Regions from separate parts of the Paenibacillus uliginis N3/975 genome, predicted to be linked through region 1. Evidence: riboswitches for the same ligand, from Rfam matches in the RefSeq annotation. Region 1 holds a riboswitch; the other holds the start of a gene.

Region 1 (16,751 bases):
CCTTGGGAATTCCATCATTACCCATAACAACGGTAGCCACAGCATAAGCACCCAAAAGAACAATAACCAACAGTATGATGATTTGAACCGTTTTTTTTGATTCGCCCATTTGAGAAGCAGCATCCTTTCTATGACATTCATCATATCGTTCGCAATAGGTGTGAACATCCTATGAACAATTATAACGATATTTGTCATAAATGCTGCATTCCAATTTGAATATTATGTGTCAGGTTTTAACTTTTTCTTCGCTGGCTTCCTTCCGGTTTGGCCGACTTTGCCATCTGCCGCAGCGTGTTGATTTCGTCCGCTGTCAAATGACGGTATAGGCCACGCTTCAGGTTTTGCAGCAGTAAGTCGCCATACGAAATCCGTTTTAGACGAATAACCGGATGTGATATCGCTTCGAACATACGGCGTACCTGGCGGTTGCGCCCTTCATGTATCGTAATGGAAATGACGGACTGTTTATTATCCGGATCAACATCCTTATACTCAACCTCTGCGGGCGACGTCATACCGTCTTCCAGCATCACTCCCTGACGCAGCTTGTCCAGTTCGGTACCATGTGGCACCCCTTTGACCGTCGCCAAGTAGGTTTTAGGCACATGATACTTCGGATGGCTGAGCAAATTCGCAAATTCTCCATCGTTCGTAAGCAGCAAAAGGCCTTCCGTATCATAGTCTAGCCGCCCGATCGGATACACGCGTTCTTTCACGCCCTTAAGATAATCCGACACGATTTTGCGGCCTTCCGGATCGGAAGCGCTCGTGATGACACCTTTTGGTTTGTTCAGCATGATATAAACCTTTTTCTCATTCTTGATCGGTTTGCCTGCTACCGTGATCATATCTTGATCGGGATCCGCTTTCGTGCCGAGCGCGGTTACGGTCTCCCCGTTTACCTGCACCTTTCCTTGCAAAATCAATTCCTCGCACTTGCGACGGGATGCTATCCCTGCTTGTGCCATAATTTTTTGTAATCTCTCCATGTTCGTTAGGTCACCTCATTCTAATGATACCCATCGACAGGATAAATCACAAGCGCATTCCAAGGAAAATATGCTCCAGGGCAAGTTTCAGAGTGCGGAAACAAATACAGCGGGGAAATCGAATAGAGTCGGGACAAATCCGAAATGATCTTGCAGGCAGTAAAAAGCTGCACCTTTTGCTCGATATTCATGGCATCATAATCGCGGTTGAAATCACCTTCCAGGCAAATGTGTATCTGCTCTGAATGTTTAAGCACAGGCGAAACGGAGACTGACCCATCTCTTTGAACAGTAAAATCCCATCTCTCTTTATTATGATCCTGTTCACAAGCAGAGTGGTGTATGACAAAACCTTCAAATTCCATATCATCACCTCATTATGCCTTTCTGAATGTATCAGTATATGATGGCATCCGGGCTGAGGATATGGACATTCATCCCTATAACAACACAAGCGTAAACGGCTTTGCCGTTTTTAACGGCAAAGCTTACGTTTCGCGAAAGAAATTTAAGCCAAGAAAAAAGCCCGTTTATCCGAAGACAAACAGGCATACAGCGATAGCAGCAATAAATCCGACCACATCTGAAAATAATCCAACCTTCAGAGCATAACGCCCATTACGGATACCTACCGCTCCAAAATACACAGTCAACACATACAGCGTTGTATCCGTACTTCCTTGGATTGTGGAAGCAATCCGGCCAACCAAAGAGTCGGGGCCATATGCCCGAATCAGCTCTGTCGTATAGGCTAACGATCCTGTGCCTGTAAGCGGACGTAAAATGCCTAAAGGTAATATTTCACGGGGAACACCGAGCCATTGCAAAAAAGGGGCTGTCCATCCAACCATAAATTCCAAAGCCCCGGAGGAGCGGAAAACGCTAATGGCCACCATCATGCCAACCAGATGCGGAATGATCGATATTGCGGTTGAGAAACCGTCCTTAGCTCCATCAACGAATGATTCGTATACCGGTACCTTTTTCGTATAGGCGTATAACGGGATAAATGCGATAATGACCGGGATTGCCCATGCGGATATTGAATTGATCCACGCCAGCACCTGTCCTCACCCTTTCCCGCTAACATTTGCACCGAGACCATTACCGGCACCGGGCGGCTTTGTGCGCCGGATCGTGAGTGCTCTAAACCAGCGGTCGGCAGCAATGGCCGCCAAGGTTGCCACCGCCGTAGCAAGCAGTGTAGTGCCGACAATCTCCGCGGGATTAGCAGATTGATAGTTCATCCTTATGGCGATCAATGTTGTCGGAATAATAGTAATGCTTGCCGTGTTTAGCGCCAGCAAGGTGCACATCGCTGGAGTCGCTGTATCTTTATCCGGGTTCAGCTTTTGAAGTTCCTGCATAGCCTTGATTCCCATAGGTGTGGCTGCGTTGCCAAGACCGAACAGATTAGCGCTCATATTAGACAATATGTACCCCATGGCGGGGTGATTCTTAGGTACGTCGGGAAATAAAAAGCGAACGAGTGGACCCATGAGCTTAGCCACCTTGGCCAGCATGCCAGAGTCTTCAGCCAGCCGCATCATTCCGAGCCAGAAGACAAGAACACTGATCAATCCAAACGAGACCGTCACACCCGTCTGAGCTCCATCAAAAGCGGCTTTTGTGACACTTTCGATATTTCCGTTGACCACGGCGAAAATAAATCCAATGAGAATCATACCCATCCATATCACATTGATCATTTCTCTCTCCCCCGTTTCTTTCCTGTTTCAAGCTCCTCTCCCTGAAGCTCGAAACTGCTAGTTAACTCCTCTAAACATCAATCTCAGAATTTGACCCGCCGCCTGCCACAGTGAACCTTTACTATTGTCACCTGCCAAAGCCGTTTTTTCCCTCTGATTGGTGAAATACTCCTCAGGCAGTCTGCTTCCTTCCACAAATACAGGCACCCGGCCAATCATAGTCCCATCCAATGTAAACTCTACAAATCCCCGAAGCCCAAAGCTCAAATCAGGGTTGCTTCGTTTATCCAGCACAAGCTTTTTAATTATTCGTTCCTCTTCGCCCTGTGCAAGAGCGTATGAAAAACCAGTCCCAGTTACAAGGGAATACCCCTGAATCTTCTGCCCTTTTACAGTTAATTGCGTTATAGGATAATGTGCAAAACCGTAATCCAGCAGCTTGGAATGATCATTCCAATCGTTACCGTCATTCAGTGTCACTGCCGCAATCTGCTGGCCGTTACGAGTGGCCGAGCTAACCAGGCAGCGAAGAGCTTTTTTCGTGTATCCCGTCTTTACGCCGTCCGCCCCTTCGTAAAAACGGAGCATTTTATTTTTATTGTCCCACTTGTAATCCCATTTCTCATTCGGATTTGGCGCCCGCTTTACGGGTGTTTTTACAATTTCACGGAATGTCGGATTTTTCAATGCATAAGCGGTTAACTTGGCTAAATCATTAGCAGATGAATAGTGCTCGTCGTGATCAAGCCCATGAGGATTCATAAAATGAGAATTGCTGAGTCCAAGCGCAGTTGCTTTCTCATTCATCATAAGCACAAAACCTTCTTCGGATCCTCCCACATGCTCTGCAATAGCCGAAGCCGCATCATTTCCAGAGCGCAGCATCAAACCGTAGAGCAGATTTTCCAGTGACATTTCCTCTCCAAGTTTCAAAAACAAAGATGAACCTTCCTTGGCAAACGAATTCTTGGTTACCTTGACCGGATCTTTTAAATTTCCCCGTTCAATAGCTACAATCGCCGTCATGATTTTGGTCAAACTGGCAATTCTAAGACGTTCGTCTCCCTTCTTGCTGTACAGTATCCTCCCTGACGTGACGTCAATCAATGCGGCGGCCTGTGCATGGTTTGATGGCGGAACAGGCTCCTCACTCTGAGGTGCCGCATACACTGATGTCGACGTACTAAACAGAAGAATGAAAGATGTTACCCATAGGAACATTGACCTGACTGAAAAAAGCTTATATCGATTCATAAATTTTATCCTCCGGTGATCAGAAATCTTGTACAAGTATATGCAGAATTTGCCGGGGGTATGTCCATCTGCCGAATCCGATCCCGTTTATACCCATAATTTCGGTCGTGAAAGAACAACAAAGATCCCTTCCGGTCTGATCGGAAGGGATCTGCGAACAGATTAGTTCGAAGTCTGCGCTGCGTTTTGGGAAGAACTAGAATTATTGGATCCACTTTGAAACATCGATTGAATTTGCTCGAGAAGATAAGGGGTCGCATCAATCATACGTTCGAACAGATGTGTCTGGTTATCCAATGGAACGATATGAACGCCTTCCTTGCCAACAACGAGAAATGCGATAGGTCGAATGGAAACACCGCCACCGCTACCACCGCCGAAAGGGAGTGAGCTCTGTTGCTGCTTGTCTCCGCCCGTAAGGCCGCTGCTGCCATTTTGCGTATTGTAGTCACTACCGCCTGCTGCAAAACCAAATGCCACTTTACTAATCGGAAGGATTACAGTTCCATCTGGTGTATTAACAGGATCGCCAACGATGGTGTTGACATCAACCATGGCTTTAATGTTTTCCATTGCTGTTTGCATTAACCCTTGGATAGGGTGATTTGACATGATGACTCCTCCTCTGCTGGTGTAAAAAATAAGGGCTTCCCTTCACTTTTAACAGTTTGCACGGATGATGGACGTAATATGTATGAGTTTAAAGCTTGGCCTGAACAAAAAATGTAAAAACAAAAGGCGCCCTCTTTAAATGGGCGCCTTTTGTTTTCTAACTTTTTTGGATTGCTACTTCTTAATTTTTACCTGTTTAACGGTATTTCAACATCCCGAGTTTCATCCTTATACTTATAGACACCAGGATTAATTTGGAGTTTACTGAATTTCGGTATATTCTGGTACACCTCAATTTTGCCCCCGAATTGGATCTGGAAGAACATGTCTCGACGAATTATCTCGTTCACGTTGTCAATGAAACGGTAAACCGACTAGACGAACAGCTGATTGATGCCACCTCCCTGGTGGTGCCATCACAGTTTACTCAAAAAGCACACCATAGACCACAAAACCAAGCAGGCTACCCAAGGATAAATCCTCCGGTGGCCTTTTGAGACATCTCCTACTTAAAACTTTACATATCCTGTTCTCCAATCAAGCCTTAAATAAGGTGTTCTGCCAAATCTTCAGTCCGCCTTTGATTTTCAATACTCGAATGACAAGTTTCAGCCCGGCAATGATGGCTCTACCACAGGAAACACGAACGACACAGCTGAAATCGGTCGACAATTGTGGCGGTCCGTTAAACTCAGGTAATACATGCAGCTCAGGTGTACTTTTCATCCTAAGATGGAAAGATAACCAGCCCAAGATCGTATGTTTCACTCCCCATACAGTACCCGCAGCTACTGCAGTTTCGGCAGCATTATCAAGGGCAAGAGAGGTAGACCAACGGATCTCCGATAACCTCACGTTGGACATCGTGTTTAGAAACCAGTCTTTAAAACCGTCAGTCGCCTGAAACAAATGCCGATAGTCATTGAATCGAAGCTTCTGGAATTTTGAGTTTTCCATTAAATCTTGGCTGGTTCCTTCGGATTGTTTAGAAAAATATTTGACTGTGTACTCAATGCCATTATCGTTCAGCATAATAGGTACTTCAATCCGCGCATTCACCAATCCGTACAGCATCCGAATTCTGACAATCATGCTGTATTCTTTACTTCGAAGTATAAGGTGCACTCGAATCGTAATGGTGGACGCCATGACGAGGATAAGCAGAGCAACCAATATAAGCAGCACCAGTATTAGTAGAATAAGCCATATCCCCACACTGTAACCCCCAAACATTGTTAAACACTCTTGGCTTAGTATGACAAAATATCCGTAAAATGATTCGAAGTGAACAGAAACAAGTAGAAACGACTTCGGCGTTCTTTTCAAAGGGGGACGGCGTTTCTGCGAGAATAAGCAAAAAACCCGGGAAAAGAAAATCCCCAGGCCTAAAATTTTTCAAGATTTCAATTTACATCATCAATGGTAAGCTGCTTTCCGTCCAGTTTATCAAACAGCATCTGAGTCTCTTCCTCCAGACTGTCCACATCCGCCTCAAATTGCGAAGGCTCCGGCAAATCTTTGATATTAGCAAGTCCGAAATAGTCCAAAAACGACTTGGTCGTTCCGTAGAGAATCGGTCTTCCGATCGCTTCCGCCCGACCTACTTCCTCGATCAATCCCTTATTGGTCAGCGTATGAATCGCCCGCTCGGCTTTCACACCACGTATTTCCTCGATCTCGACACGGGTGATTGGCTGTCTATAAGCGACGATGGACAATGTCTCAAGCGCTGCCTGCGATAGGGAAGAGCGTGAAGGAGAATAAGCGAGCCTTTCGAAATAAGGGGCATGATCAGGCAATGTAGCCAGCTTATAACTTCCCGCTATTTGGACGATTTGAATACCTCTATGCTCCTGTTCGCAGCTCTTTTTCATCTCGTTCAGCGCATCGGTAATCATGTCAGTCGGCTGCTCAGTAATTTCTGCGATTTGTTTGACCGACAAACCCTCCTCGCCGGATAAAAACAGCAGTCCCTCAATAATCGATTTCAGCTTCGGAAAATCCATCAAACCTTACTTCCCCTCTCCACTCCATTACGATGTCATCAAACAACTTCTCTTGAAAGCACCATATTTGTTTCATTTTCATTAATTCTAGAATCGCCAAAAAAGTAACGACAATCTCATGCCTTACCATCTCTTCGTGCAGCAGCCTGGAGAACAGCACTCTTCCTCCCGGACCAACACTTTCCAGAGTCTGTACCACCTGTCTTATCCGATCTTTAACCGATATTTCATCCCTTTGAATACGGGCATACGACGTGCGCTTGACCGCTTTGCTGAGCGCCTTTTGAAAGGCGGCAATGAGATCCGAGGTGTGTAAACCCTGTACAGGATTCTCCTCAATCACAGGCATGAAAGGGGATAGATCTTCCGGTTCTTTAGAATAGATCAGGCTCCGCTCCCATTCACGTTCATGAAGATGCTGTGCGATTCCTTTATACTTCCGGTATTCGATCAGTCTCTGTATAAGCTCCGCTCTCGGATCCACATCATCTTCTTCATAAAAATCAAACTCGTCCATTTCAATAACCGGAGGTTTTGGAAGCAAAAGTTTACTCTTAATCGAAAGCAGTGTGGCAGCCATCACCAAAAACTCACTGGTAATCTCAAGCTCCAGCTCCTGCATGCTCTGTAGATAAGCCATGTACTGTTCGGTAATCTCACTGACGGGAATATCCTGGATGTCAATTTCCGCTTTATCTATGAGATGAAGCAACAGATCCAGCGGTCCTTCAAACGTATCCAGCTTGTACAATACTACGGTCACGGTGAATCCTCCCGCCAAAAAATAAAATGCAGTGCCCGAAAAAAAGGGCACTACATTAAATAAGCACTATTTTAACTGTTTCGTCAAGTTTGCCATTTCAATTGCTGCCATTGCAGAATCCCAACCCTTGTTGCCGGCCTTGGTTCCTGCGCGCTCAATCGCCTGTTCAATATTCTCCGTTGTCACTACGCCGAAAATAGTTGGCACGCCCGACTTGAGATTGATGGCAGATACACCTTTCGCAACCTCATTACACACATAATCATAATGTGTAGTCGATCCACGGATCACTGTACCAAGCGTAATGACCGCATCGTATTTACCGCTTTCCGCCATTTTTTGAGCAATCAGAGGAATTTCAAATGCACCGGGAACCCACGCTACATCCACTTCGTTTTCCTGAACACCGTGGCGTTTCAACGCGTCTAACGCTCCGCCCAGCAGTTTACTGGTAATAAATTCATTAAATCGTCCTACAACAATGCCATACTTTAACCCTTCGGATACGAGATTGCCCTCAAAATAATGTGCCATACTTGTCATCAACCTTTCGGATTGGTTTATTGGTCTAATAGTTCTTTATTTGCTGCTTTGTTCGTTCTGTTCAATATCATCAAACTTCAGCATGTGGCCCAGCTTGGCCTGTTTAGTATGCAAATAACCGGTATTATCCTTATTCTCTGGCATTTGGATGGGAACACGCTCCACAACTTCAAGTCCATAGCCCTCAAGCCCTTTAATCTTCCGTGGATTATTCGTCAGTAGCCGGATTTGGCGAATGCCGAGATCCTTCAGAATTTGCGCTCCGATCCCGTAGTCGCGCAGGTCCGCCGGGAAGCCCAGCTTCAGATTGGCATCCACCGTATCCAGCCCCTGTTCTTGGAGCTTATACGCCTTCAGCTTGTTAATAAGTCCGATTCCCCGACCTTCCTGCCGCATGTACAGCAAAACGCCTTCACCCGCTTCATCAATCTGTCGTAAAGCTGCCTCAAACTGTGGACCGCAATCACAGCGGTGGGAATGAAATACGTCTCCAGTTAAACATTCGGAGTGTACGCGCACGAGAACTGGTTTATCCCCGTTGATATCGCCTTTTACAAGTGCCATATGCTCTTTGCTGTCAACCTCATTCGTGTAGGCGATTGCCTGAAATTCTCCGAAATCGGTTGGCATTCGCACGGAAACCTCTCGATTAACAAGCTTATCCTTTTCATTGCGATAGTGAATCAGATCTTTAATGCTGATCAGCTTCAGATCATTCTTCTGAGCGATCTGGGCGAGATCCGGCAGACGGGCCATGGTACCGTCTTCCTTAATAATCTCGCAGATGACACCCGCCGGATAAGATCCGCATAAGCGGGCCAAGTCAACCGCAGCTTCCGTATGACCTGCACGACGCAGAACACCGCCATCCTTCGCAACCAGAGGAAACATATGACCTGGTCTTCGAAAATCGGACGGCACCGCGTTAGGGTCCATAATGCCACGAACAGTTAATGAACGCTCAAAGGCTGAAATGCCTGTGGTCGTATCTTTGTGGTCAATGGACACGGTAAACGCCGTTCCGTGATAATCGGTATTTTGAGATACCATCGGTTTCAGATCCAGTTCCTGAGCCATTGCTTGGGTGATGGGCAAACACACTAACCCCCGGCCTTCCGTGATCATAAAATTAATCACTTCCGGTGTTGCTTTATCTGCAAGTGCGATAAAATCCCCTTCATTCTCCCGATCTTCGTCATCAACTACAATAACGACTTTTCCTCTCATTAGATCGTATATCGCTTCCTCTATCGCACTGAATTCAAATCGGTCATTCATTGCTGTTCCTCCTCATTTTCATGGAGATGTATTAAGGCCTTAACTAGGCAAAACCATGCTCTGACAGGTAATCATGACTGATTCCGGTGCTTGATGTTTTGCTGGCAGCCCCTTGTGAGCCATAATGAAGCAGGTGATCAACATACTTACCTAAGATGTCATTTTCTATATTCACTTTATCGCCCGCTTTTTTAAATGCCAACACGGTTTCGGCAAGCGTATGAGGAATGATCGAAACGGTGAATGAAGAATCATTAATTTTAACGACCGTTAGGCTAATCCCGTCCAGAGTGACCGAGCCCTTAGGTATGATGTACTTAAACAGATCCATGTTCGATGGAGCAATCTCATAGACAACCGCATTTTGATCGGAATGAACGCTTCGGATGATCCCAACGCCGTCAACATGGCCCTGGACGATGTGGCCTCCGAATCTGGCTCCAGCAGCCATCGCCCGCTCCAGATTTACTTTGCTTCCTCCTTGAAGCTCTTTGAGATTGGTGCTCCGGTATGTTTCTGGCATGACATCTACCGTAAACATGCTCTTTCCGATCGTTGTTGCGGTTAAACATACCCCGTTGACCGCGACACTGTCGCCAAGCTTTAAATCATCCATTATACGTAATGCCGATATGCTAAGCACCATGGCTTCGCCTTTGCGACCAATCTGGCGCATTTCACCGATCTCTTCCACAAGTCCTGTGAACATAAGCCTCCTCCTTTCCAGATTATGTCCGTTTTTTGTATCAGCTTAATTTACAGATTCGGACCAGACCGGTGTTCCAGTGATACACATATTATCACCCAGTTGTTCGAATTCAACATCGTTCAACGTGATGGCATCGCTCATCTGCTCTACCCCACTAAACATGAAGTTTGATGGGGCGCCCAAGCCGCCGACAATCTTTGGAGCCATAAAAAGGACCACCTTATCCACAAGCCTTTCTTCAAGCATGGATCCGTTTAGAGTGCCGCCTCCCTCTAGCAGGATAGAGCCGATCTCCTTCTGACCTAATAGGTCCATTGCAAGCTTTAAGTCTACCCGGGGGCCTTCGCCGCAGGAAATCACCTCGGCTCCTATTTCATGGAGTGCCTCCCGTTTCTTTGGATCCCCCTGCCCTGTTGTTAAAATTAGTGTTGGAGCTGCCCCGTCATGAAGCATTTTGCTCCTGAGCGGAATTCTCAGCTTGGAGTCCACCACAATTCGAGTCGGATTCAGTCCCTCAACCGACAAACGAGTCGTAAGCTCCGGATCATCTGTTATGACGGTAGATACACCGACAATAATCGCTTGATGCCGATGCCGGAGGGTGTGAACCCTATCTCTGGCTCCTTCATTAGATATCCATTTGCTATCACCGGTTTTGGAAGCGATTTTGCCATCCAATGTGCTTGCCGTTTTCAGCGTGACATAGGGCCTGCCTGTCGTTATGAACTTCATAAACGGCGCGTTCAGCTTGCGGGAACGCTCGCTCAGAATCCCTGTATCTACCTGGATTCCAGCACCTTGCAGGATTTCAATTCCCTTGCCTGCAACAAGAGGGTTGGGATCTTTACTCGCAATAACGACCCGCTTGACACCTTCCGCGATCAACCTTTCACTGCATGGAGGCGTCTTACCGAAATGACTGCATGGCTCTAGTGTTACGTAAACCGTACTACCAAAAGCTTTGGCTCCCGCCATTTGGAGTGCATGCACTTCGGCATGAGGAGCACCTCTTTCCAGATGCGTACCCATCCCGATAAGCTTGCCATCTTTCACAATGACACACCCAACTACCGGATTGATACCCGTCTGTCCTTGAGCCCGCTCTGCCATTTCCAGTGCCAGTGACATATAAAATTCATCATTCATCATATCCATCAACAATATTCGCCTCCCCTCACATCGAAGTTTCGCACTGACAAGCAGTCAGGTCGAACCGGGTTCAACATTCCTGCACGGGATGTTGTCCCGTTCTGCACAAAAAAGCCCTGTCCGGATCATATAATCCAAACAGGGCTTTGATTTAATTGGGAGAATAAATGTATAGTACGGACAGAAATAAACAAGACATGCTGGTTATAACCAAAGAAGAGCATCAACTGTACTGCTCAAAAAGCAATACCATTTGTTGCACATACTTTGTGAAAACCTGCACATATCAATTATTACTTTCCTATCAGACTATACCGCAAAACAAGCGATAATTCGCCTTCTCTCCTTCTCCCATCCAGACTATACTGTCGGTCCCGGATTTGCACCAGGTCCACCGCATATACTTACGTATATCCGGGTCACGGACTAAGTCCGCAGTGATAAGCTTTTGCATAGGCTTTACGCTTCTTCACCACGTCCATCACCGCCGGTAGGGAATTTCACCCTGCCCCGAAGGATCGTTCATTATTAAATTGTATCCTTACATGTTCTTGATACCACTGTTTTGAAAATATCGAAATTAAGTGGTAATCATGAAAAAAGCTTATCACTCAATAAGCAAAAAAGCAAGGGTCCGAAGCTTACTTTTTCACAGTAATAAATATTTAATAAGTATGTATTTTTGGCTTTTGACTTCAAATACGGCGATTCAAATCTATTAAACTTGCTCATTAATCAAATCCATTAATTACCTAGACTATAGTTCGTTTGATATAGTACTATACTCCTATTGCGATAAATAGGGAGGTTTTTCCATGAAATTAAAGAAATCAATAATACTAGCCATTATTGGTTCTGTATTGTTTTCGCTTGGTCAATTAATGTATCTGATACTACAGTGGTTTGAACCATCTGATTACTATTTCTTTTTTGATTTTTACCGTGCTCTAGATTGGACATATAGAACGATAAATATTTTTAACTTCCTCTTCTCACTTTCGATGGTTAATTTATTTATTTCATTTCTTCTAACACAAAAGAAAAGGAGTGCCCAATAACTTGACTACTGAACTTGAAAAAATTCTACAATCTGACACAGAAGAGCAAATCAATCGAGACATATTTCCAAAAAAGGTATATCCCGAAAATAACATTTTTCATAAAACACTTCATTATATAGGTGTGTCAATTTTTGTAATATCATTTATTGCTGGTATTGTATTTGCAAGTGAAAAAGATGGTTATCATACATCTTTTTCACTTGTTACAGCTATAACATGGTGGTCTAGTGGTTTTATAAGTGGAATATCTTTTATGGCTTTTGGTGAAATTGTTAAAATCCTCCATGATATACGAGGTAAATTTCATTAATTAATTTCGACCAGTTGTTTAAAGCAACTGGTTTTTTTATGTACGAATCAAAAAAACAACCTCCCTGCCGTTATCTAGATAACGACTTGGGGAGGTTGTCCATAATTTTGTATTAAGCTTCGAACACTTTAACTTCTTTCATTTTGTCGCCTGGTTTTACACTGTTTACCAATTCCATACCGCTTGTCACTTTGCCAAATACCGTATGAACGCCGTCCAGGTGAGGCTGTGGACCGTAGCAGATGAAGAACTGGCTGCCGCCAGTGTTAAGGCCTGCATGCGCCATGGACAATACGCCGGTTTCATGCTTGGTTGTGTTAGTAGCCGTCTCACAGTCGATTGTATAGCCAGGACCACCTGTACCATTTCCTGTCGGGCATCCCCCTTGAGCTACAAAGCCCGGGATTACACGGTGAAAGCTAAGTCCGTTATAAAAACCGCTGTTAGCCAATTTTTCGAAGTTGGCTACAGTATTAGGCGCTTCTTCAGGAAAAAAGTCAATTTCCACTGTGCCGCCGTTTTCTAACTCGATTGTACCTTTTTTCATTTCTCTTCACTTCCCTTAGTATATTGTTCGATCAATGACGTTCTAATCAATTCCATTTCCATGTCTTGATTACGTTCCCATTGTATCTTATTTGCAACATCTGTTGCAAACAGGTTGGCCATAAGAAAAGCGTCTATCGACGTACCCTAAAGAAGGCAGACCGCACTTATTGGTAGTTTTTCTTGCGAGATAAAGTTACAGTTACTCAGAAAAAAAGGATCCCCCTATACAGATGTAAGGGAGTGATCCTTGTTGCGGGCAGGTCAGTATATCTAGCTCAATACGGTCTGCTTGTTGATACGCACAGGCACCACGTCGTGTCTGACGATGTCTTCAAGACTCTCGCGACGAACGACCAGATCACCAATACCATCTTTAACGAACACAACCGCCGGCTTGCGGATCCGGTTGTAATTGCTCGCCATGGAATAGTTGTAGGCTCCTGTACAAGCAACGGCAAGCAAGTCGCCGGATTCAACTTTGGGCAGTTCCACATCCCAGATTAGCATATCGCCGCTTTCGCAGCATTTCCCTGCAATCGAGACCTTCTCTTCAACCGGCTCATTCGCCCGATTAGCGAGAAGTGCCTCATATTGGGATTCGTACAGCGCAGGACGAGGATTATCTGTCATGCCTCCATCAACTGCGACATATTTACGTACGCCTGGAATATCCTTGCTGGTTCCCACCGTATACAAGGTTGTTCCTGCATCGCCTACGATACTGCGGCCCGGTTCAACCCAAATCTCGGGAAGTTCAGGTGCAATGCCTGCAAAATGTGTCTTGACTGCGTCCGTGATCGCCTTAACATACTGTGATACATGAAGTGGAGTATCCCCTTCCACGTAACGGATACCAAAACCACCGCCGAGATTTACCACGCTGAACGTCACGTTCAGACCTTCTTTAACAGAGCGTGTAAATTCAGCTACACGCTGAACCGCCATTTGGAAGCCTTCCACTTCGAAAATCTGTGATCCGATATGGGAGTGCAATCCGAGAAGTTCAAGATTTGGTTGAGACGCTGCAAGTTTCACCGCTTCATAAGCCGAGCCGTTACCAATGTCAAATCCGAATTTGGAATCGGTTTGACCGGTGGAGATATATTCATGAGTGTGTGCTTCTACACCAGGAGTTACGCGAAGCAGAATCTTCACTTGACGGCCCTTCTCAGCCGCAATAGCCTGCAGCAGATGAAGCTCTACCTCGTTGTCTACTACAAAGCAGCCGATATGGGCATCCAAAGCCATTTCGATTTCATCCGGTGTTTTGTTATTGCCGTGGAAATGTATCCGTTCCGCGGGGAACCCCGCTTCCAGAGCCGTGTAAAGCTCTCCGTCGGATACGACATCAAGGGACATCCCCTCTTCTTCCGCCAGCCGACACATAGCCATCACACAAAAAGCCTTGCTTGCATAAGCCACCTGATATTTCAAGCCTGAAACCTTGAAAGCGTCGATATATTCTCTGCAGCGGTTACGAACCGACTGCTCGTCTACAATATAAAGAGGGGTTCCGAACTGTGCTTTTAAATCAGCTGTATCGCACCCGCCAATTTCTAGATGTCCCCGTTCATTAATTCTGCTAGTACCGTGTAAAAACATCCCACAATTCCTCCGATCAATATTTACAAAATAAGATTATCGAATAATTGTTCACAGTATAGCAGACAACGAAACGTAAATAAAATGGATTTTTCAACATAACCTTTGTGTTATTTGTTATTGCTTTCTTTTTGGACTCATTTCAGGCCCCATCTTGCTGTTATCCCTGGCCTTGTTCAGAGCCGGACGTGTTCTGGAATATAGCAGCGGCTTACGAAACAATACCTCCCCCATCGCCTTTGCACTAAATGGGATAAAAGGCCATAAATATGAGGAGTTATATGACCGGTGTGTGGTCAGCATCAGAATGAGCAGCGTCGTTCCAATCACGAACCCTTTCAACCCGAACATCGCTACTGCTATAAGAAGTGCAAGACGTACGACCCTGTTAGCTAACCCTAACTCATAACTCGGTGTCGCAAACATACCAACCGCAGCAACCGCCATATACAGCATCACTTCGTTAACAAACAATCCCGTTTTAACGGCAACATCTCCGATGAGGATTGCTGCAATCAATCCCATGGCAGATGCCAGAGGGGTGGGTGTATGAACAGCGGCAAGGCGCATCAAATCCACCCCGAATTCGACGATTAAGAACTGCATAATAATTGGGATTTTCCCCATTTCCCTTGGTCCCAATATATTGAGATACGGCGGTTTCAGTTCAGGATGTATGACCAGCAGCATCCATAGCGGCAAAAGAAACATCGATGCGAATATACCGCCGAAACGAATCCAGCGCAGGTAGGTGCCCATAAACGGCGTCTGTCTGTTTTCTTCTGCATGCTGGCACAGGTCAAAGAACGTCGTCGGCATAATCATCACGCTTGGTGAGGTGTCTACCATCACTACGACTCTGCCTTCGAGCAGGTGGGAGGCGACCACGTCAGGCCGCTCTGAATAGCGGACCAGCGGATAAGGATGCCAGCCTTTATTAACAATAGCTTCTTCCAACTGTTTGTCTCCGAGAGGTAGACCTTCTAGATCGATCTCTTGAATTTTGTGGCGGATGGCCTCCACTTGTTCCCTGTCGACAATATCATCTATGAAAATAATACACACGTCGGTTTGAGTACGTCGTCCTACCTGCATGGCTTCACAATGGAGTCCCGGATCCCGTACACGGCGCCGGACCAGATTAATGTTCGTAACTATGGATTCAGTAAATCCGTCTCTAGCGCCGCGCACGACCCGTTCAATTGCGGGCTCTTCAGGAGACCTTGTAGGATATTTTCTCGTATCCAGCAGAATGGCTGTATGTTCACCTTCAAAAAAAACGGTACACAAGCCCGAGAGTACATTATTAATCGCTTCACTTAGTTCAGTAATCTCCTCCACCTGAACATAAGGAATATACTGATTCTTGATCGTGGAAACGATATGATTACCTACATCCTCCGAAGTCAAATAGGTAAAACGATCTAGAATTTCCGTCAATACCACATCATTGGTAAACCCATTTAAAAACAACAGTCCCGTCTTTCTGCCGGCAACCGTCATTTCACGCAGGACGACGTCAAAAGAAACACCAAGCCCCACTACCTCTTTCAAGATTCCCTTCAGATCTTTTAAATTGCTGGGGATTTCATCGGAACCCTGCCAATACACTACAGATTCGTGAGTGTTGTCAGAGGATTCAGCTTCTCTCTTTTTGACTAACTCCTCCTCTTCCAATGACTTGATGACTGAAGGAGGAACTACCGGAATGTTTTCCTCTCCATAGCCTGTTGATCCCGTCTTATCATCCATTTACTTTACCTCCTTATTGCGGTCGCTTACTGTCGGTAAACAAACCAATCGAATAGAGACCCTGCAACTTTGCCGGCTACCATCGCCATTAACAAACCCAATAAATAACCAGTCAGCTTCAGCCGCTTGGCCAAGATCGGCAGAACATTCAACACTTCGGTCAGAGCCGCTGCCAGCATACCGACAAACACACCGCAAAACAGTCCGATGATCGTACTGATCACCGGCCCCAAGGATGTTTTCCACATCCAGAAATCAGCGATCGTTCCAACTAACGAACCTGTAATCAGAGCTCCTTCATACCAGTGGACACGGTCATAGGTCCAAGTTAATTGCGATAGTCTCGGTACAATATCAAGCACAATGATGAGCGCAATGACACCCCCGCCAACTGCAATTCCACCTGCTACCCCGAGAAGTATAGAAATCAACTGCTGCATCAGGGTGATCATCGTTTTCCCC
Region 2 (16,751 bases), 1.1 Mb from region 1:
TTCCAGAAAAGCACCCTGCTCTTTAAGACTCTGCTGTACTTCTTTGATATTGACATCCTGTACGTCAACTCCGCTCTTGGCAGCAATCGCTGCCGCTACACCCCCGGCATGACCGATGGCACCTGTTGTCGGTGTCGTTCTCATCGCAGACTGTGCTTCAAATGTTGCCGAGATACAACGTCCGATTACGATCAGGTTCCTTACGGACTCTGTTATCATGCAGGAGTAAGGAATGCTGTACATACCGCCCCACTCCAACTTCTGATGCTTCGTTCCTTCCCCGTCCGGACTGTGAATATCAACAGGGTAACCTGAATGTGCAATGGTATCCTCGAACAACCGCTGCTCCATCAAATCTTCAACCGTCAGTGTGTACACTCCCTTAATCTGCCGGGAACCGCGCACACCGATGCTTGGACCGGTCGATTCCACCACGGCGTTCTCAAAGCCTGGAATGTACTTCCGAACAAACAGTTCAAGCTCACGGCATTGTTTACGACCTACCATCTCCGCCTGGCTCAGGCTCATCGCATCCGTTGCGTCATGACCCAGTATACGGGTCGTGTTCATGATGACTTCACCTGGATTGTTCGTCTCGAAGAAGAGGATATTTTCCCGCGGGATGGAGATTTCACCCTTCGCCTTGGCTTCCTTGAACAGGCTGTCAAACCCGCCAACCGACAGTCGCGGCGCTTTCTCTATGATTGATGTATCTCCGTTGTACAGTGGGAAATCATCGGGATGACTATGGATGTATTCTTTAACCTTCGGAATGTCCACATTGTACATTTTCATCTTCAAAGTCATCGGCTGCATCGCCCCGTCGGACTCTCTTCCCTTTGTAAACTCCGCACCTGCTCCAACAGACAAGTCTCCATCTCCCGTACCGTCGATAAATACGGATCCTTGAATTTCGCTCAGCCCCGACTTGTTGCACACTGTTATGCTAACGATCCGGCCATTCTCTGTCTTCACTCCTGCCAACATCGTGTGATACAAAATCTCTCCGCCGCTCTCGGTCACCATCAGCTCAAGTTCATGTTTCATGGCCTCCGCATCAAATGGAGTTACCGAATACGTAAACCCGACGGTATCAAAAATATGTCCCGGTGATTTGCCCAGCTTCTTCAAGCGCTCAATCAACTGATTGGTATATCCCTGTATCGCCAACTTCTCACCCGCATGAAAGGTCATCATCGGACCGACGCCGTTCGCGGTAAGCGTCCCTCCCAAAAACCCGTGGGATTCAACAATCAATGTTTTTGCCCCTGAGCTGGATGCCGCAACCGCAGCCATCGCCCCGGAAATGCCTCCGCCCATTACGACAACGTCATACTTTTGCATACTCTCCATTTCCATATTCGCTCCTTCTGGTAATGATGTATGATGATTTCTTGACCTTAGAGTAACAGACCACTTGGATTATGTAAATGCTTTCAGGAAAATATTTTTCTAAATATCCGGAAATTCAGAAAATGATTTTCCATCATGAGTGAAGGGGTGTATGAACTATTTTTCAGAACAGCAACTTTCTGTAAAAAGAGGACGTCAATATCAGTAGAAATGCTTGATTTATATTATAAATCGGTTTCATAGAGCGGGGAGGCATAACAATTGAATAAATTAATAATCACTGTAATCATGCTATTATTCAGCTTATCGTTAATCGGTTATAATCCGGATACGACTGCTATTGAACCGGGGATTGAAGGATATGTCGTAGGGAAAGCGGACGACCAGATCCTTGTCGTGAGCAGTGTGCCAAAGGATTACAGCTCAACAGGCGGTGTGAAAGAATTCTATAATGCGATCTGGTTTTCGAATGCTCCAAAAGACATTTCAATCGGCCAAAAGGTGCAGGTGTGGTACGATATGGTGCTGGAATCCTACCCGGGAAAATCGAAAGCTAAACAAGTTTCTGTTGTGCCAAGCAGTCAACCGGAACACGCAAACTTGACCGAGCCAGAGGTCATTCGTAAAGCTTTGACGTCACAAGGATTGAGTAGCGCAGAGGTTCCTGTTATAAAAACAGTAAATTATATTGCTGAAAAGGATATTTGGATTGTTCATATCAAACAAGGAGAAGCTGAATTGAACGTACAGATTATAGACGAAAAACAGAATTCGGAATGAACGGTCCACCAAGACACGGGACGTTCCGCGAATACGTCCAATCCATACAAGCTTATGGCTGCACAACACAAATAGACCATGATAAAGGGCATAAACGCCAAGGATCACGATCTATATTCTTGTTATTGCTGTATGAAATGGTTCAGCAGGACACCTCTTTCGCAACCGGTGCCGCGCATGCCGATATATCCGTTACCGAGCTCACGTTATCGTAAAATGTAATACTAACTGCCCGCATTACACCATTACCCGCCTAGCCCTTCACCGAACCACCCATCAAGCCGCGCACGAAATACTTCTGCAGCAGGAAGAAGATGGAGAGCGGCATGAGCATCGATATAAAAGCGGCTGAGGTAAGCAGATGCCAGTCGTTGCCGCGGGAACCGACCAGATCGGCGATTTTCATGGACATCACCTGCACGCTCGGCTGGTTGCCGATGAAAATGAGCGACACCAGATAGTCGTTCCATACCCACAGAAATTGAAAAATCCCAATGGAAGCAAGGGCCGGAACAGACAGCGGAAGAATCAGTTTACTAAAGATCGTAAAATGGTTCGCACCGTCCATAAAAGCCGATTCGAATAGATCCTTCGGCAGCTGGCTGATAAAGTTGTACATGAAATAGGTAACGAGCGGCAGACCAAAAGCGGTATGCGCCAGCCATATTCCCAGGTACGTGCCGTTCAGCCCGAGCGCGGTGTAATCCTTAAGCACCGGAATGAGCGCGACTTGAAGCGGAATGACCAGCATCGCGATGATCAGGACAAACAGCGTTTTGCGTCCCGGAAACCGCAGCCAGGCAAAGGCGTAAGCCGCAAAGGATGCGATAAGCACCGGAATAACCGTTGCCGGGATTGCAATCGTCAGCGTATTCCAGAACGCCTGGGACAAGCCCGTGCCTTTGTCCTTCGTTTCGCTGCCGTCGGCGTTCTTAATCGTATACTCTTTGCCGCTGATCACATTTTTATAGTTGTCCAGCGTCAGCTCAGAGCTGCCCACCCAGCCCTGCTCCTGCACGCTGATTTCACGAGCGCGCCGGTTTTGCCAGATCAGGCGGCTGTCTTCCGCCATGACACCCGATTTCAACTGATCATCGCTGAAGGTCTTCCCATTCACTTCAATCGGTTCCCGGAGATCGATATCCTTGGAGAGCTTGATCGTATCCGCTGTTTTCCATTCCTGATGCGGAAACACGTTCCACCAGCCGGATTGCATAATATCCGCCGCCGGACGGAACGACGAGACCAGCAGTCCCAGAGTCGGAAGCAGCCACATGATGCAGATGACGCCGAGGACCAAATTGACGATCCAATTGCCCTTTCTTTTCTTTTTGCCCGCCATTTAAAATCCCCCCTGCTTGCGGAATTGACGTAGGTTGAAGTAAATCACAGGAAGAACGGCAATCAGTAGCACGATGGCCAGGGTTGAGCCGTAACCGAAATTCCGGTACATAAAGAACTGTCGGTAAAACTGCGTCGCTACCACCTCGGTGCCATATTGGCCCCCTGTCATGACCATGACCACGTCGAAAATTTTCAGCGTAAACACGATAATCGTGGTCGTGACGGTAAGAATGGTTGTCGAGATGAATGGAATGATGATCTTGAAGAAAATCCGGATTTCCCCGGCACCGTCCACCCTGGCCGCCTCCAGAATATCCTCGGGCACCCCTTTGATTGCGGCCGAAAAGATCACCATCGCAAATCCCGTCTGCATCCAGATCAGGATCATAATCAGGAAAAAGTTGTTCCACGGTTGCAGCAGACTAACCCATGCCTGCGGTTCACCGCCGAAAGCGGTGACGATGGCGTTCAGGAGACCGATCTGCTCATCTCCCGGCTGATAGTAGTACACAAACTTCCAAATAACGCCAGCGGCCACAAAAGAGATGGCCATCGGCATGAAAATAATCGATTTTGCAATCCGCTCATAACTGCTCCGGTCTGCAAGAATGGCAATCAGCAGCCCAAAAGCCACGCAGAACAAGGTTCCGACGAATACCCACAGCAGGTTGTTACGCAAAGCCGTCGCGAGCAGCCGGTCGCTGAAGATTGCAATGTAGTTGCCGAGACCGACGAACTTATCAGAAGATGCATTAAAAAAGCTTAAATAAAAGGTGCGCAGCGCCGGAAGCACCAGCAGCCATCCAAGAACAATAACTGCAGGTCCTACAAAAATATACGGCAGCACCCTCCTCCGCACCATATCCGGAAACTGCTCAACCGCCCAGCTCAGGGAGTAATAGATAAGGTAAACCCCGAGAATCCCCCACAATACAGCGAAAAATGCCGTGAGAAGCGGATTAAGCGTGGAATCCCGGAAGAACATAAATATCAGGCCGTTGATTACGATGTTGGCGGCGACCACGCCCAAAAAGAGCAGCACTGCTCTGAGGCTGATCCCCCGTTTGGCTTGTGTGTTCATTGAATAACCTCCTAAATAGACCTGAAGGATGCAAAAAGAGAGGCAGACCTTCTTGCCAAACGACTGCCCCTCTTTTTGTCATACCAAACTTACAGCTGTTATCTCTAATTCGTCAGTTCTTCCAGCCGGATTGGATTTGCTCCAGCACTTCATCCATAGTGGCCGTTCCGCTCACGTAGTCGGTCATCCCCTTCCAGAACGTGCCCGCACCTACTTTACCCGGCATCAGATCCGAGCCGTCAAAACGCAAGGTCGTTGCATCCTGTACAAGCTGCGCCATCCGCTTGTCGGATTCAGAGGAATACCAATCGAGCGAAGCATCGTTCATTGGGGCGATGACGCCACCGGACTGTATCCATGTCTTAATGGATTCACCGGTTGTGAAGAACTCCATTACCGCACGGACTTCCGGACGGTCGTTGAACATGGCGTAAATATCACCTGCTACGAGCACCGGCTTGCCATACTGCTCATCAATCGGCGGCAGATAGAACCAGTCATAGTCTTCATCCACCTTGGCGGTTTCCGGGAAGAAACTTGTAATAAAGTTGCCCAACAGGTTAAACCAGGCTTTAGGCGGATTATCAAACATCGGCTTCACGGCATCCCCGAATGATGTGGTAACGATAGATTTGTTGCCGCCGTATACATAATCAGGATTCATCCAAATTTTAGACATGATTTCAAATGCGTTTTTGACTTCCGGTGAAGTGAACGGAAGCTCTCCCTTCACCCACTTGTCGTAATTTTCCGGTGTGGTCGTACGAAGCATAATATTTTCAATCCAGTCTGTCGCCGGCCAGCCTGTAGCGGCTCCGCTCTCGATCCCGATTGCCCACGCCGGATCGCCGTCCTTGGCAATCTGCTCGGTAAGCTGCATCATTTCATCCCAAGTCTCAGGAACCTTATAACCGGCTTCCTCAAATTGCTTCTTCGGATACCAGACCAGGCTCTTCACGTTGCTGCGATTCCAGATACCGGTCATAATTTTACCGTCTTTGCCGTCCATCATGGACATATCAAGCCAGCTTTGGTTGTAGTTGCCTTTCAATTTGTCCTGGTCCAGCACACTGGTCAGGTCGATGACTTTGCCGGTTTTGGCGATTGAAGCCAGTAGGCCGGGCTGAGGGAAGTCGGCGATATCCGGAGCGTTTCCTCCGTCTACGCGGACGTTGATCGTAGCTTCAAACTCTTTCGAGCCCTCATACTGGATGTCAATGCCGCTTTTTTCCTCAAAGTCCTTAATGCTTTCCTCGAACTTCTTCTGGTCCACGTCCACAAAAGGCCCGTACATCGTTACCTTTGTGCCTTTGTACTCCCCTTTAAGCGCTTTTTCTAGCGGCGATCCCTCAGCTGCATCCGTACCCGTATCCTTGTTCCCTTCATTGCTGTTATTGCTTGGCGCCGGTGGCTCTGTTGTAGGTCCCGCTTCACCCGATCCTCCGCAGGCGCTCAGTATCATTACAAAGGATAACAGGAGCACCATCACCAGTGACATTTTGGATTTTGCAGCTTTTCTCATATTTCCTTACATCCCCTTTGAAATAAATGTTGGAAAACTGACATCCCTTACAGTCCAATTTATGAGATTCTAAGATCAGGAGTTTGCGGATCACCTCCTTAATAGAGCTTTTCGAATGGCTATGTCAAACCAAGCTTGAACCCTTTATAAAAGCGTTTATATTTATAATATGAAAAGCTTTTCAAAACAGCCGAAAAGCAAGGCTATTTTTCCCTGGAAGACTCTCTGACAATGAGTTTATGCGCCATCCGCTCCCTTAGAACGCTAACGTTTCCTGTGGTCGCAAGCTCGTGAAGCTTCTCGGCTGCACGGTATCCCAGCTCATAGATCGGTTGGGCAATCGTGGTGAGCTTAGGAATAAACATATTCGCCATCCGCAAATTGTCAAAGCCTACGACAGACACCTGCCCTGGAACAAGCACATTCCGGTCCTTTAAGTAGGAAATGACGCCCATGGCAAATTCATCGGCTACACAAAACACCGCGGTCAGCTCCGGATAATCCGTAAACAATTCGTGCGCAGCGTCATAGGCGTGCTCGAAGCGGTGTGTTGCGAACCGAATCTTCCCGACATTACGCTCTAGGCCCGCTTCCGTTAGCGCCCTTGCAAAGCCTTCATATCTGGGAGGCCCTGAAATCGAATTGTCATGATTGAACCCGATCATTCCGATTTCCCGGTGGCCAAGCTCGATCAAGAACTTCACCGCATCGTAAGCCGCTGCCTCGTCATCGATTTCCACACAAGGGATATCGTATTCATCCGAATGTGTGGACAGGAGAACAACAGGTATTTTGGTACGGACCAGCTTTTCGTAATATTCGGGATACAGGACATCACTGGCAAATACAATCCCATCGACCTGCTTCTCATGAAAGGTGTCAATATACGAGAGAAGCCGGTCCTTATCGCGGTCCGTATTGCATATCATCAAGCTGTAACCAAATTTAATGCACGCATCCTGCATTCCCCGTATAATCCCGGTATAGTAAAAATTCTCGATATCGGGAATGAGCAGGCCCAGTGTAAAGGACTTCTTATAGATCAGGCCGCGTGCAAAAGAGTTCGGCTGATACTGCAGCTTCTCAATGGCCTCGAGTACCCTGTTTCGTTTACTCTCCGCCACAGAGTCCGGTGTATTCATAACTCTGGAAACGGTGCTTATAGACACCTGCGCCATTCGGGCTACATCTCGGATCGTTGATTTTATCATATTAAACATCCTCTTCTGAAAACCTTTTCAAGGCGATTATAGCAAGGTAGTTAGTCATTAGCAATATATTTTTAAAGCGCTTTCATAAAAAGTTTTAAGGCAGGTCACCCACGGATGAAGTCATGGGACGGCCTGCTTTTTTTTCTCAGAGATGACACTGTTACGAGCCCTCGGATGAAAAAAAGCTGCCGAGTTGCCTCGACAGCTTGTTCATACACATATTCTTATCCCTGCTCTCCCGCCAGAGAGCTGGAATCTGATTGTCTGGAGATCATAAACAGTGCGAACCAGATCAGCAGGAAGCCCGTAATTTGAGCGTAAGTTATAACCTCGCGGAACACGATCCAGTTAATCAGCACCCCTACCATTGGGAAGCTCAGCTCCCCAAGCGTCGCTACCGACGCTTTCGTTGTCGTAAGTCCTTTGTAATACACTAGCAGACTAAGCAATCCCGGCAGCAGTGCTTGACCGATCAGATTAAGCATAACCGCGGCAAAATCCGTTGTTCCGGCAGCCGGCAAATTCCATGCTGCTCCTTCACTCCATGTAATGACGCTGAGCAGTGGAAGAGCCAGAACAAACCGCAGAGACGTGACCGTCTCATATTTCATCTGACCGACCATCAAACGTCCCATCACTGTCGATCCGCCCCACAGTGCAGCAGCACCTAGTGAGAGCAGACTTCCGACCTGTATAAACTCGCTCCAATGGCCAATCGGAAGCGTGAATCCGAAGGTGAGTAAATACGTACCGCCAAGTGCCAAGATAAAGAGAACTGAAAAATGACGTGGAAGCTTTTCCTTAAGTAGCAGACTGGCCAAAATAATGGCAAATAACGGTTGTAGCTTCTGCAGTAATAGCACGGCGTTCAGGTTCCCGCTCGTCAGTCCCATCGTGAACAGGATGGTGGCTATACCCGAGCCGCCCCATGATATGAAGAGCAGCGCACCAACATGCCGCCAACCGAGACTCTTGAACTCGTGACGATTTTTCCAGATAACCGGTATCGCAATAAGAGATATAATAACATGTTCAAGCAGTACGATCTGAGAGGAAGTCATATTCTTCAGAAGAATGATCCGGAACAGGGGATCTACACCCCACAGAGCCGCTCCCAATACAACCAGCCAAAATCCACCTTTAAAGCTGCTTTTCCCTTTCGCCGTTGAGGTCGGCTGCACCTTAACACTTGAGCTTACATTTTCCATCTTGCTGTCTCCTGTCCTGAATACGGAGTCTTACCAGCAGAAAGCCCCCGTAATCGACTATGTCGAAAGATACGGGGGCTGACCAAATAAGCCTGCCGAAAGCTTAAAAAAGCCCGCGACAAACTCATGTTTGATCTTCTCCCATCCGGACTATACCGTCGGCCTTGGAATTACACCAAGTCAGTCGCCATCTCAATCTCGAAACAGCGAGTCGCGGGCTAAAGCACGTTCACAAGTAACGCACCATCACCGCCGGTTAGGAATTTCACCTTACCCCGAAGATCCATATTCATTTATTATATTTTGTAATGCATGATTAACTTGAACTTATGATACTAAAATTTAGGACAATTCGCTGATACAAAGATCACACTGAAATTATATCACGAATAGTTTCATGTAAATACATTTTTTTTTGCAGAAAATCATGATAATTTCATATCATAAGTTTGTTACTGAGAATTATACAGCAAATATCGATAAGTTACCACTATAAAAATTCTCTATTTATTTACAACACTATGGTCGATAGGTCCCTTTTAAATATTCGTACGTTCCCCGTATGGCCTGCTTAACGGTGCGTATTATCTAGCTGTCAGATACTCATGCTGAAGAATCCCCATCTGGACAATGTCGCCCCATGCACCGTCCCGGAAGATCGCTTGCCGGGAAGCCCCTTCATGCTTGAACCCTATTTTTTCATATAAGTGTATCGCTTTCTGATTAAAAGAGAACACCCTTAAAGAGACCCTGTGCAAATTCAGCTCCAAAAATGCATAATCCAGCAGCAATCGGAGCGCCTCGGTTCCATAGCCCTTGCCCCAGTAGTCTTTTTCGCCAATATCGATAATACACTCCGCATTGCGGTTTTTGTAATCCAACTGAATGAGAGAAATGATGCCAATCGGCCGATCGCTTTGCTTGTCCAGGATGATATAGCTTTTGGAAGTGTCAGATCCCAAAATCACATGGCTGACAAATTCGTGTGTATCTTCCTCAGTAAACAAATCTAGTGAAGGACTGGTCGTTGTCATGACCTCAAGGTCATTTCTCCATTGGTTGTACATCTGCACATCATTCGTTGTCATCTTGCGGAATTTAATTCTAGCAGATTCAAATAGCATTGCTTATTCTCCTTCCTAATATGTTCAATCTCCCTTATATCCGTCCCGGAACAACATGGACTTCAAAGAAAACACCAGCATTTCCATCTGTTCATCTACCTTTGTTATGTCATGACCCAGGCGAGCAGTATTAAGTACGATTCCATCCATACATGAAATAAGATAGCGAGCAATATGACCGATGGGCACACTTGGGTTGAATTCGCCTTGCGAAGCTCCTTTTTGAAAAAATGAGGTTAATACCTCAATTAGTCTCTGGTAACGCATGTTCATGTAACTCTCGTTTCCTGAATCCGTTCGATAATGTAACGACAAAAAGTACTCGGCATTAGCCAATGCAAGCGATGGCTCTCCAGCTTCCATCCCCTTCTGCTGCGTTAAGAGCCATCCCGTCAGCTGCTTCCAGTACGTCTGTGTGCCATCTTCGATTTGAAAAGACAGAGCATCTTCTTCATCCTCCAACCGAAGCAGCTCTACATAGACATGTTCAATATTGTCAAAATAGGCATACAGCGCCCCTCTGGACACTCCAGCTGCATCCATCACATCCTGCATCGTAGCGCGATGATACCCTTTGGCAGTAAACACTTGTTTTGCCGCCTTCAGCAAGTCCGTTTTTTTCTGCTGCTTGTATTGTTCGCTCACTCTCGGAGACATCTCTTCCTGAACCCCTTTACAAATTAGACATGAATGTCGTTTTATGAATTTGATTATAACCGACATTGATGTCGGTTTTCAAGAACGAACGAGCTGCAGTTGAATTCAAATGACAATATGGCTTTCTCAGAAAAAAAAAACGGACTGCTCAAAGTAAAATCGAGCAGTCCGAGTCCGTTTATTTTTCAAATTCACCTCAAAACGTAAACCAGTATATCTTATAACGATGCGTTCTTACCAAGCCTGCTTTTTCCGCTGTTTTTTGCGAGGCGATGTTACTGTCCATACAGTCCCACCATGCCATAATCCCATGCTCATGGAAATCGTTCAACAGTAGTTTCACAAGCGAGCTCGACAGCCCCAAGCGCCTATAGTCCTCCAATGTCTCTACACCAATAGTATGAGTCATTCCGAACTTCGCAGAGGATATGGCCAAACTTGCGATAACATTACGGTCAGTAATGGCAGCGTAACCGTGTCCTTCAGCTAAGAAATCGCTCACTGTCCCCCAATACTGCTCAATATACTGAACTAAAAAGTCAGCATTTCCCGCTCCATTTCGTTCCCATTCATCAAGCTGCTGCGCGTCTAACCTGGCAGCCGTAAATGATTCCGGAAAAACAGGGTTTCCGTTGCCTTGATACTGCCCGGCAATTGGATCCGTTTTATATACATATTGATAACTGTCTTTCATCCCTCGGTTACCAAGCGTATCTTGGATAATCGACTGCCACCCCTCACTATCCACCGAAAACTCAAAATAATGAGTATCCTTCTCTTTCAGAAACGGAATGATCTCATTGTCTATCAACCTTTCCAAGGTCGCATTTGATATTCGCGATGAAGGGCACCCCATAAAACAAAAACTCTCCAAACCTCCCGACCAGACGAGAGCTGATGAAGGATGATCACGATCGTCCACCCACACTTTACCGGGATTATGTCCCGTTACAACTCCTCCAAACATGGCATCACTGTCCATACGAAGCAGCTGTTCACCCAATTTTTCATTACGTTCTTTTATTAAAAACATTTGAATACACGTCCTTTATCATAAGGCCGACTCATCCCGCAAAACCTGATGTTTATCGCCTATATTTATTTTTTGGTGAAACGTTATTTCGTAATCTTGGTCGTCGATAAGATTCTACATGCCGCATCATGGAAAGAAATACTTCCCCCCATTGCTGCTCGTTGAGCGTACAAATAGACACATTCCTCTCCAGCTTAAGCACTCTTGCCAGCTTTGTGATCTGTGCAGGTGAGAATACATCTCCCAATGCTGCAGAGAATGGAAGCCGTGGATCACGTAAGCCGTGAACTGCTAGTGCCATAAATTTGGCATGGTCCTGCGGCAGCACCGCTGGATTTTTCTTTTTGCGGATGATCAGCACGGCCGAATCCACTCTCGGACGAGGTGAAAAATGTTCAGGAGAGACGGTCCGTACGATCTGGAATTCAAACCACATTCTCCATTTCAATATGCGTGGATCAGTTATCGGTACCGACGTAAACCTCCTGGCTGCCCCCTTCTCAACAATGAGGATAGCGCACTTTAGAGGCACGCCTGGATAACCGAGCAGCTTGTCGAGAATGGCTGTCGTAATGGAAAACGGTATATTCGATATGACCGAAAACGGATCTCTTGGAAGATCAATCTGCAAAAAGTCGGCTTGTCTTACCCGGATATTCGATATATCTTTCGTCTTCTGGGCAAGCTTCTCGGCATAGACGGGATCGTTCTCGACGGCCAGCACCTTTCCAGCTTTTTCAGCCAATGGAAGGGTAATCGCTCCCGTGCCTGCACCAATATCCATAACCGTATCGTTCGAGTTTATATGTGCAAGGCGGATCATTTCATAGATCAGCGGCTTGTGGATTAACAGATGCTGCGAAGAAAAGTTCGGCGATTGCGCAAACTTTGCTCCGCGGATTTTTTTATTTTTTAACACAAAAAGCACCTCATTCATTCGTATATGAGAGAATGAAAAAGGTACAGATCAAATAACCCTTGTTCATTTCACAAAAAATGAAAGGGCATAAATGTTCTGTACCTTACACTATCTCAAACGAAAAAATGCGATGCAGCAGCACATACAATCAAAGCCTCCGTCCATTTAAATGAGCTAGGTTTTAAAAAAACTACATGATCAGTATACCAAACCAATGTACCGAAAGGTACTATTTTCCATGAATGGACTACTTCATCATACTAATCCAAACAAAGTAAACCCGATGGTATTAATCGCAAGGTTAGCACACATATGAACCATCCACGATGTGTAAATGTTCCCGTTTCTTTCATTCAACCAATTGAATAACAAGCCTGCCACAAACAAACTTACAATTAACACTATGAATAGCGGAACTGTAAACCAGCTCGTCATCATGGCGATGTGATACACGGAAAATGCGCCTGCGCTGAATATATAAGCGAACTTGCGACCGGTCAACTTCTTCAACGTCAGAAAGGCAAAACCACGGAAGAAAAACTCCTCCAGCAACGAATTGACAATGGAAATGTAAATAGCGACGAACACAAAGTTGCCCGCATTTACGCCGATATTGCTCTGTAATGATTCCGTGACTTGAGTGAAATCAAAATACGGCCCGATCAAGAAGTAACTGCCCAAAATAAACACATATACACCTAAACCAAGCAGTATGGAGAACCGCATCTCTTTTTTCTCAAACTTGAATAATGGCCTAAAAGATACCTCTTTACTGATGAGACTATAAACGATCGGCAGCGTTAGAAAAATGAGAATTTTAATGATCGATTTCACCGCATAATCGGGAGATATCACAGCATCTACATAAGCCATTGCGATACATCCAATAACAATCATCGTTATTATTGAAATTATATTTTTTCTTGTATTCATGGAATATCGTAAAACTCCAATTCTTTCAGGTTCGGATTCTCATGGATAAGCCTTCTAACCTTCTTCAGCGTGTTAGGTTCAATGGGCGTACCACCATTTCTATGAAGTAATATCCATCTTAGACATGCCATAGCCTCGAATACGGCGAGTTCATCCGACCGAATATCATTTTGTAATAAATACGCAGAACTAAACACGGAAGCATTCCGCTCTGACAAGTATATCTTCTTCAACACAAGTGACCATGCAAAATCATATCTTGGATCTCCGTATTGTCCGTTCGTCCAATCGATAACAGTCAATTGTTCATTCTGTTCCAGTATATTTCTCAGATGATAATCACCGTGTATGACTCGTTCCTGCTTGATTGAGGTCATTCCAGCAAGTTGAGTGAATGCCTTGTCCAAGTCAGAGTGATTCTGAATCCCCGGATAAAAATAATCCTTAAAATCATACGTTGGAAGCTGGATCGGTCCTAGCTCCTCCACTGGAGTTGTATGTATTTTGGATAAAATCATGGCTATATCCGTCAGCTTCATTTTATTTACCTTGGTAATAGGTGCACCATCAAAGGTGGTCAATAACACGTAGTCAGCGTTTTGATATTTTCCAAAGCCCACCGGCTTCGAAACGGGAAGACCACAATCAAATAAAGCATTCAACAAACTATATTGAAAGGAAATATTCGGTCTAGAGCTTTTGTTCCATACTTTTAATACAAAACTCCCTTGATCAGAATGTAATTTTATTACTTCCGCTTCAAAGCCCTGTTCCATAGGATGAGTTGTAATAATGCCTTCCTGATGCAATAAATGGTTCAAAACATCATTTTTCTCGATCCACTGAATGCTGCGTAAAGGATTTTCCAACCGTAATCTTCCTTCCATTTGATTATTCATGTTCTCAGCTCAATTGGATATATACGTATGGTATCCTGATTGAAACCATTTGGGAAGGTGTCGTGCATGCAGAATAGCAAACCTCATTTCACTTAACAACTCATCTCAAACATTTTTTCCCAATTATGAATAAACCATCCAACAAACTCCTTATTTTGGTGTCTTTTTGCAATACTTTCATCATTTTTCTTAAAATTTTCTTAACACTGCTCAATTGTTGAAACTTTCCATCCTCCTACAGCGTCTTATAGGTGAGGAAAATAATAACAATCGTTTAATTTTGAAGGAGGTCAAGCGTGTGAGGAAGTTTTGGGCTGCTATGCTATCAGCTCTACTTATTTTTCCTATGCTATTCCAGTCACAGGCGCAAGCGGCAGTAAAATTCAACATCTTAATTGATGGGGTGAGATTAACAACAAGTCAGGCTCCGGTTATGATCCAAGGCCGAGTCATGCTGCCCATGAGAGCTATCTTTGAAGCGCTGGATGCTAAGGTTAAGTGGAATCAGAAAACTCAGACGGTCACAGCTGTAAGAGACAACACAAAGATCGTACTGAAAATTAACTCTAAAACAGCAACAATTAACAACAAAAGTGTTAGACTCGATGTTCCTGCCAAAAACCTGAAGGGTGCAACGATGGTGCCAGTACGCTTCGTCAGTGAATCCTTAGGTGAGAAAGTCGGATGGAATTCTAAAACCAAAACCGTATCCATTACTACAACTTCGAACGGCGGCAGACCAGTACCAGTTCCTGATACCGGCCTCTCGCCTGCTTCTAATGTAACTGTAAGAGATATTGCAAATAACGGTGACGGACGGGACCTTCAGGTTAGCTTCTCCAAGTCATATACTGAATCACGTGCAGATCAATACCGGGTCATGATTGTGAAAGCGGAGAAGTCATACAACTTTAATCAATCAGCAGCGCGAATGGTTCCATCATCCAACTATTCCGTAGTATTTCCAACCGGATCCAATAATACGGTTACCCTTACCTCAGGTGCCCGTGACGTCGACGGAGATTACATTCGTGAAAACCAAGCCTATAAGGCCTACGTGTTGACTGCTGGAAGATATAACGGCGAATTCGCGTTATCATCGCCATCATCATCCATTACATTGTCAAATACCAATGCCGTTGAAACAGCCACCAATGTGAAGGGGAACGATGTTAACGACTATGGTGACGGGCGGGATCTTTCAGTAAGCTTCACCCGTGCTCAGAAAGAAGATCTCATTTCCAATTACAGAATTATGGTTGTTAAAACCAAAGATGTCAGCAAGTTTGATCTGGCAGCGGCCAAATCCGTACCAAGCCAGTATTACACAACCGTATATAAAACAAGTGGTAGCGGCACAACGCTGACAAATGCTCTGAGCTCATCTACACGTGATACTTCCGGCGAGTATATTAAGAACGGAGTACCTTATACTCTGTTCGTTATGTCCGTGAGCAGCAATGAGAACACGTTAGCCAGCAAGCTGTCTTCCGGTTCGTCTTCGATCACGCTAGCTACAGGGTCCACCACTGCTCCTGTCATCACTCAAGTAACCGATGTGAGCAATTATGGCGATGGACGCGATTTGCGTGTAAACTTCAACAAGCTATCCGATGAGTCAGGTATCGGGTCTTACCGAATTTTTGTGGTTAAGTCATCTGACTATCACAACTTCAATTTGAACAAAGCGAATTCGGTATCCAGCTCCAATTACACACAAGTGAACAAGACCGGGTATAACATCACTCAGACGTTATCCTCCGGAGCCAGAGATGTTGACGGATCCTCAATAAGAAACGGAGTTTACTACCGGGTGTTCGTCATGTCCGTTGGTTCGGGCAACAATTACGGAAACAATAACCTGTCTTCCGTTTCGAGCGATATTATTTTATCTAATAACAACAGCGGCGGTTCGTATGTCGGCTCCGTCTCCAATCTTTATGTAAGGGACGTTAGCGATAATAATGACGGCCGGGATCTAGAGGTTTCGTTTAACCGCCCATCGGATGAAAATAACATCAGCCATTACCGTGCATTCGTTGTAAAATCGAATAAAGCGGGCAACTTTGATCTGTATGATGCCAACAGCAATTCCTATTACACGGATATCTATAAAACAGGCTACAGCAATATCATCAAGCCCTTATCAAATGGAAGCCGCGATACAGACGGGGACTCTATCCGGAACGGTGTCAGCTACCGCGTATTTATCTTGTCGGTCGGCAATGGTAATTACTCCGGTAACAACGCGTTGTCATCTTCCTCTTCAATCATCACACTCAGTGGCAATAGTAATGTAAACCGCGTTTACAACTTAAATGTGAAGGACATTGGTGATGCTAGTGATGCTGGTGATGGTCGAGATATGCAAATTTCATTTGATCGCCCATCGGATGAAAACAATATCAGCGAATACCGTGCATTCGTAGTAAAATCGTCTAAAGCGGGCAGCTTTGATCTATATAAAGCTTCCAACCTATCCAGTTACTATTACACGCGAATCGATAAAACAGGGTACAGCAAAATCACCCAATCCTTGTTAGCTGGAAGTCGTGATACAGACGGGGATTATATCCGTAATGGCGTTAAATACGACGTGTTTATCATGTCAGTAGGTTATGGAAATTACTCTAGTAATAATGCACTGTCTTCTTCTTATAGCATTGAACTTAGCAACAAAAAGAAAA

Evidence for each region. A riboswitch is a leader RNA that binds a small molecule or an ion and turns the genes downstream of it on or off. The one in region 1 is predicted to bind FMN.
Region 2: linked by a shared signal. The riboswitch ahead of B9N86_RS23235 (DMT family transporter) and the one ahead of ribD (bifunctional diaminohydroxyphosphoribosylaminopyrimidine deaminase/5-amino-6-(5-phosphoribosylamino)uracil reductase RibD) in region 1 are both predicted to bind FMN.

The regions. Positions count from the first base shown of each region.
Region 1 is NZ_LT840184.1:3,872,208-3,888,958, forward strand. It holds gene B9N86_RS18330 (redoxin domain-containing protein) at 1-109, opposite strand, end outside; gene B9N86_RS18335 (pseudouridine synthase) at 237-992, opposite strand; gene B9N86_RS18340 (peptidoglycan recognition protein family protein) at 1,013-1,357, opposite strand; gene B9N86_RS18345 (spore maturation protein) at 1,523-2,056, opposite strand; gene B9N86_RS18350 (nucleoside recognition domain-containing protein) at 2,063-2,701, opposite strand; gene B9N86_RS18355 (D-alanyl-D-alanine carboxypeptidase family protein) at 2,759-3,955, opposite strand; gene ytfJ (GerW family sporulation protein) at 4,118-4,567, opposite strand; gene B9N86_RS18365 (DUF2953 domain-containing protein) at 5,105-5,782, opposite strand; gene scpB (SMC-Scp complex subunit ScpB) at 5,971-6,573, opposite strand; gene B9N86_RS18375 (segregation and condensation protein A) at 6,542-7,336, opposite strand; gene ribH (6,7-dimethyl-8-ribityllumazine synthase) at 7,403-7,870, opposite strand; gene B9N86_RS18385 (bifunctional 3,4-dihydroxy-2-butanone-4-phosphate synthase/GTP cyclohydrolase II) at 7,916-9,157, opposite strand; gene ribE (riboflavin synthase) at 9,201-9,866, opposite strand; gene ribD (bifunctional diaminohydroxyphosphoribosylaminopyrimidine deaminase/5-amino-6-(5-phosphoribosylamino)uracil reductase RibD) at 9,909-11,021, opposite strand; FMN riboswitch at 11,355-11,537, opposite strand; gene B9N86_RS18400 (hypothetical protein) at 11,831-12,073, shown strand; gene B9N86_RS18405 (hypothetical protein) at 12,075-12,386, shown strand; gene B9N86_RS18410 (peptidylprolyl isomerase) at 12,499-12,933, opposite strand; gene lysA (diaminopimelate decarboxylase) at 13,206-14,537, opposite strand; gene B9N86_RS18420 (spore germination protein) at 14,655-16,289, opposite strand; gene B9N86_RS18425 (stage V sporulation protein AB) at 16,316-16,741, opposite strand; gene B9N86_RS18430 (stage V sporulation protein AA) at 16,738-16,751, opposite strand, start outside.
Region 2 is NZ_LT840184.1:4,928,480-4,945,230, forward strand. It holds gene B9N86_RS23200 (FAD-dependent oxidoreductase) at 1-1,353, opposite strand, end outside; gene B9N86_RS23205 (YobA family protein) at 1,615-2,133, shown strand; gene B9N86_RS23210 (hypothetical protein) at 2,130-2,348, shown strand; gene B9N86_RS23215 (carbohydrate ABC transporter permease) at 2,387-3,475, opposite strand; gene B9N86_RS23220 (carbohydrate ABC transporter permease) at 3,476-4,558, opposite strand; gene B9N86_RS23225 (ABC transporter substrate-binding protein) at 4,671-6,080, opposite strand; gene B9N86_RS23230 (LacI family DNA-binding transcriptional regulator) at 6,284-7,291, opposite strand; gene B9N86_RS23235 (DMT family transporter) at 7,516-8,499, opposite strand; FMN riboswitch at 8,629-8,786, opposite strand; gene B9N86_RS23240 (GNAT family N-acetyltransferase) at 9,084-9,623, opposite strand; gene B9N86_RS23245 (TetR/AcrR family transcriptional regulator) at 9,648-10,280, opposite strand; gene B9N86_RS23250 (GNAT family N-acetyltransferase) at 10,477-11,313, opposite strand; gene erm (23S ribosomal RNA methyltransferase Erm) at 11,366-12,232, opposite strand; gene B9N86_RS23260 (CPBP family intramembrane glutamic endopeptidase) at 12,488-13,165, opposite strand; gene B9N86_RS23265 (aminoglycoside phosphotransferase family protein) at 13,162-14,034, opposite strand; gene B9N86_RS23270 (copper amine oxidase N-terminal domain-containing protein) at 14,363-16,751, shown strand, end outside.